Regions from separate parts of the Cryobacterium sp. TMT2-18-2 genome, predicted to be linked through region 2. Evidence: predicted binding sites of a transcription regulator. Region 2 holds the regulator's gene; the other holds the start of a gene.

Region 1 (2,397 bases), on a different contig from region 2:
CCACGCCCTGCAGCCCCACTCGCTTGCTCGGCAGTGCGATCAGTGTCTGCTTCGGGTCGTTCTCGACCGGTGGTCGGAGCCAGTACTGGTTTCCGGTGCGGGTGATCTTCCAGTGCTGGTTGTGTAGCAGCAGGTGGTGCGGGTGGCAGAGCAGTGCTCCGTTGGCGAGGTTGGTGTTCCCGGTGTCCTTCAGCCACTCGTTGATGTGGTGGGCCTCGGACCAGGCCGGTGACCGGTCGCAGCCGCCCCAGAGGCATCCGCCGTCACGTACCCCATTGCGGTCCGCTGTGCCTCGGTGAAGAGTCGTTCGTCGCGGCCGACGTCGATGATCTGGGCTTCCGCGTCGAACTTGATGCCGCGGGTGCCGGTCTCGCAGAGCAGCCGGTCGATGGTTTCCTGCGAGATCGGCACCGGGTTGCCCTCGATCTGCCCGTGAGCGGCGGGTTCGGTCGTTCCCGTCTCTTCGCCCGGGACCGCCGTGAGCGCCTTTTCGGTCACGATGACCCGCACCGAGGGTCGCGACCACCGCAGACCCGGCCGGGGCCGGCCTCGCCGGCGATCTTCAGCAGCTGCAGCAGAGAGTCCGCGGCGATCTGGTCGGTGCTGCGGGGGTCGTCCTGCATCTTCTTCGCCCAGGCGGTAGATCTTCAGGTAGCGGTCGTCGTGGGTTTGCTTCTCGCGGGCGGCGATGCCGGCCTCGTCGAGCCGGTCGCGCATCCGGCGGGCCCGTTTGAAGACCTCGTCGGCATTCACCGTTGACGCCTCGGTGAGGAGCGCCGCGAGGGCCGCCGCGAGCTTCTCCGCGGTGACCGGGGCGTCGATCTGGCCGAGTCCGGCCCGGATCGACTCGGCCGCGTCGACGGAGAGGGTGCCGGCGGTCACGGCCCGGGCGATCGGCGCCTGCCACGGCACCCTCGCGACGAACTCAGCGACCTCGACAGCATCCGCGTCGGGCGTCGAGAGCGTCGAGAGCGTCGCGTCGACCAGCTTGTCGGCCGCCTCGGTGTCGGCCATCATCGTGCCGACCGCGACGAGCTTGTACGCATCGCCCTTCGAGGAGCCGGTCCAGTTCTGGATGAGGGCCTCCGGCGAGAGGAACCCCTGCTGCGCGGCCAGCCCCGAGTGGCCGAGCTCCGGGCGGGACCGGCGGGCGATGGTTGCGGCCATCAACGCGGCGCGGGTGTCAAGCAGCCTGCGGGCCGCTGCGATCTTCTTCTGACCGGCCAGCACGGCGGCGTCGGGCAGGGCCTCATAGTCGGCGCTCGAGGAGCCCAGCAGGGCCACGGCATCGGCCGCCTGCCAGAGGTCTTCCGCGAGGTTCCTCATGGTACGAGGATACCTCAATTAGCACACGTAGTCGAGAGTCCGTCACTTATTTTGGTCTATATTGGGTACGAACTTCGAAGACGTGTCCAGTCCGTTTCCGGGGGGTCAGCCCTGGTCTCGGCCACCGGCGCGAGTTCGCCTCGGAGGCCGGACGCGCGCGGGTGCCGGTTCTCGGCGCATGTCCTACCGTGCGCCTGCTGCCACACCCTGCGCCAGGAAAACCGAAGGCGGCCTCCCGGGGCTGAGCCCCGGCGAGAACGCCACCAACGGACAAGCGCTCAAGCGCTCGAGCGCGCCGACGAGCCCAGGCGATCCAGGCGCGCCACGCCGATCTTCGAGTCGGCCATGCCGTAGAACACGAACAGCTGCCCCTCGATCTCCTCGATCGCGGTCGGGAACACCACGTTCGGCACGATGCCGCTGATCTCGTCGGGCGTCTCCGCCTTGAGCAGCGGCTCCGAGGTGCGCATCAGCACGATGGTCGGGTCATCCGCGTCGAGAATCATTGCTCCGGCCGAGTAGTTCACCTTCTGCTGCTGCGAGAACGCGCCGTTGATGGTTCCGGTGACCCCGTGGTGCATCAGCAGCCAACCCTCCGGCACCCGCAACGGGGCGGGGCCGCCGCCGATCTTCAGCTCTTCGAACGCGAATTCCGGCCCGGCCAGGAAACGGTGGCCGCTCCAGAAGGTGAGCTTCGTGATGTCGGCGAGCACATCCGCGACCGGCAGATAGCTGATCCAGATACTCTGCCGGGTGTCGGTGACGCCGGCGGGAACACGGATGCCCTCACCCGGCTTGACCTCGCCCAGGTCCCACATCGGACGGTGGAGCACGGCGAAGCACTCGACTCCATGCGGGCCGGCGACCGGCTCCGGGAAGAACACGGTGTCCTTGTTGTGGAACAGGTTCAGGTCCATGTCCAGCGTGTCGTCGAAGGCGAACAGCGCCGGACCGAGCCGGCGCCACTCGCGCAGGTCCGAGGACACGGCAACGGCCGTGCGCGGGCCGAGCGGGCCGTAGGCGACGTAGGTCATCACGTGTAGTCCGAGCCGGGGGACGAAGGTGATCCTG
Region 2 (2,397 bases):
GGGAATCCCGCAGCTCGGTGAACTCCCGATCGGGGTATCGGTTCACGGTCGTGACCGCCACAGCCAATGCCGCCACGATGTCCTGCGCCACCTCAGCCGGGATGCCGTGGGTGTTCTCGTTCACGTTGAGAGCCACCGGCACGTGCAACTGCGGCGCCCCGTAGGGGGTGAGTCCGCGCAGATTATCGCGAAGGGGCAGATCGTTGAGACTGGTCACTCCCCCCATGTTACCGGGGTGAGACCGGCGGGGACTCGTTGCGGGTAGTTCACAGGTCGTTCGGAAGTGCCAGCCGCTGACCGGGCTGCACGCTGTCGGACGGCAGCTGGTTGAGGCTCACAATCTCGGCGATCACCTCGCGCGGATCGGCCGTGGGCGCAATTGTCTCGGCAAGTTGCCAGAGCGACTGCCCCGACTTGATGGTGACGTAGTCGAAGGCCGTGGCCACGCGACCGACGGTCGAGTTCTCGGCGGCGGCAATGCCTCCGTTGAGGGCGACGGCCAGAGCCACGGCCACGAGCGGAAAGGCAGCCAGGCACGTGAAAACGACGCGACCGCGCCGGGTGAGTCGGAGCCGGGTGCGTCCGGTCGTGATGGGGACGCCTCGTTCAAGTGCAGTGCTCATGTCATACCTCCTGTGAGAAGCCGCATCCGACTCTCGGCCGGGAGAGCCGGATGCGAACTTATGTTCCGAATGTATATTCGATTATTCGAACAATCAAGCTTTTTTCGGTAGTTTCTGAAATATTCATCCCGACCCAATCGAATACATGTTTGTTTAATGGCCTCAACGCGGATACAGTTTCGATTGTTGATTGACACTCAATCAGGCACCCCCGACATTCGCGTGAATCGGCGGCATTCGATGCGTGCCGCCAGCGCATCAATCACAACGAGGAGCGACGAACGTGGCACAGAACACCAGCGGTCCCCGCGACAAGGGCGGCACCAGACGGCGCAAGAGCCTCAGCGAGAAGCAGCTCGCCATCCTTGACGTCATCCAACGCTCGGTCAGCCAACGCGGCTATCCGCCGAGCATGCGGGAGATCGGCGACGCCGTCGGCCTGTCGTCACTGTCGAGCGTCACCCACCAGCTCAACCAGTTGGAACTGAGCGGTTACCTCCGCCGCGACCCGAACCGCCCCCGAGCGCTGGAGGTGCTCATCGAGATTCCGCAGTCGCCCGAAGACACGACGGCCGGAGCCTCGGAAAGTTTCCACACCGGAGTGCAGGTCGGCGACGCCGCCATGGTTCCGCTCGTCGGTCGCATCGCCGCCGGCATCCCGATCACCGCCGAACAGCAGATCGACGAGATTTTCCCGCTGCCCCGCCAGCTGGTGGGGAAGGGCGACCTGTTCATGCTCAAGGTGTCGGGCGAATCGATGATCGACGCCGCCATCATGGACGGCGACTGGGTCGTCGTGCGGCAGCAGAAGACCGCCGAAAACGGTGAAATCGTTGCTGCCATGCTCGACAACGAGGCAACCGTCAAGGTCTTCCGCCAGCGCGACGGGCACACCTGGCTACTGCCCCGCAACACCAACTTCGAACCCATCGTCGGCGATCACGCCGAGATTCTGGGGAAGGTTGTGGCCGTGCTGCGGTCGGTTTAGGGCAACAGCACTGAAGTTCATTAGCACTTCAGGCCGACTCTTGGTCTCGACGGTTTCGACCAACGTCGTGGTGACGCGCGTGTGTTGAGTCGCCATGGTTGTTTCGGTCGGGCCTTATGGGCCGGGTCTTGTGGGCCGGGTCTTGTGGGCCGGGCACGAACACTGGTTTTGGTGTCGTGCCCGGCTTTTGTGTGGGTGGAGGCAGGGTCAGGCGGAAACGGAGGAGGTCAGGCGGGCGCGGAGGATGCGGGTCGCAGCGAGCATGTTGTGCAGGGACTGGACGGTTTCGGCGTAGCCGCGGGTTTTGAGGCCGCAGTCGGGGTTCACCCAGAGCCGGATGGCCGGGATGGCCGCCGCGGCGCGCTCGAGCAGGTCGGTGAGTTCGGCCACGCTCGGCACACGCGGCGAGTGGATGTCCCACACTCCCGGGCCGATACCGTGATCGAAGCCCTGGGACCGGATATCGCCCACCACCTCCATGCGGGAGCGTGCCGCCTCGATGCTGGTCACATCCGCGTCCAGGTTGCGGATCGCGTCGATGACCACCCCGAACTCCGAGTAGCAGAGGTGGGTGTGGATCTGGGTGGCCGCGGCCGCACCGGCCGTCGCCAGGCGGAAGGACCCCACCGACCAGTCGAGGTATTCCGCCTGGTCCTTCTGCTTCAGCGGCAGCAGCTCCCGCAGCGCGGGCTCGTCGACCTGGACGATCTGAATGCCGGCCGTCTCCAGGTCGGCGATCTCGTCCCGCAGGGCCAGGGCCACCTGCCTGGCCGTCTCGCCGAGCGG

Evidence for each region. Region 2 encodes LexA, which represses DNA repair genes until DNA is damaged. Its sites were predicted from a motif close to TCGAACANNTGTTCGA; they were not measured.
Region 1: a site for LexA is predicted at 1,346-1,361, ahead of E3O22_RS03470 (DUF222 domain-containing protein). Genes of this name have one in related genera too.

Annotation. Positions count from the first base shown of each region.
Region 1 covers NZ_SOFU01000010.1:145,600-147,996, reverse strand. Annotated here, with positions in the region: gene E3O22_RS03470 (DUF222 domain-containing protein) at 190-1,326, opposite strand; gene E3O22_RS03465 (glycosidase) at 1,605-2,397, opposite strand, start outside.
Region 2 covers NZ_SOFU01000037.1:32,055-34,451, forward strand. Annotated here, with positions in the region: gene E3O22_RS13210 (histidinol-phosphate transaminase) at 1-226, opposite strand, end outside; gene E3O22_RS13215 (LysM peptidoglycan-binding domain-containing protein) at 267-623, opposite strand; gene lexA (transcriptional repressor LexA) at 907-1,611, shown strand; gene metE (5-methyltetrahydropteroyltriglutamate--homocysteine S-methyltransferase) at 1,819-2,397, opposite strand, start outside.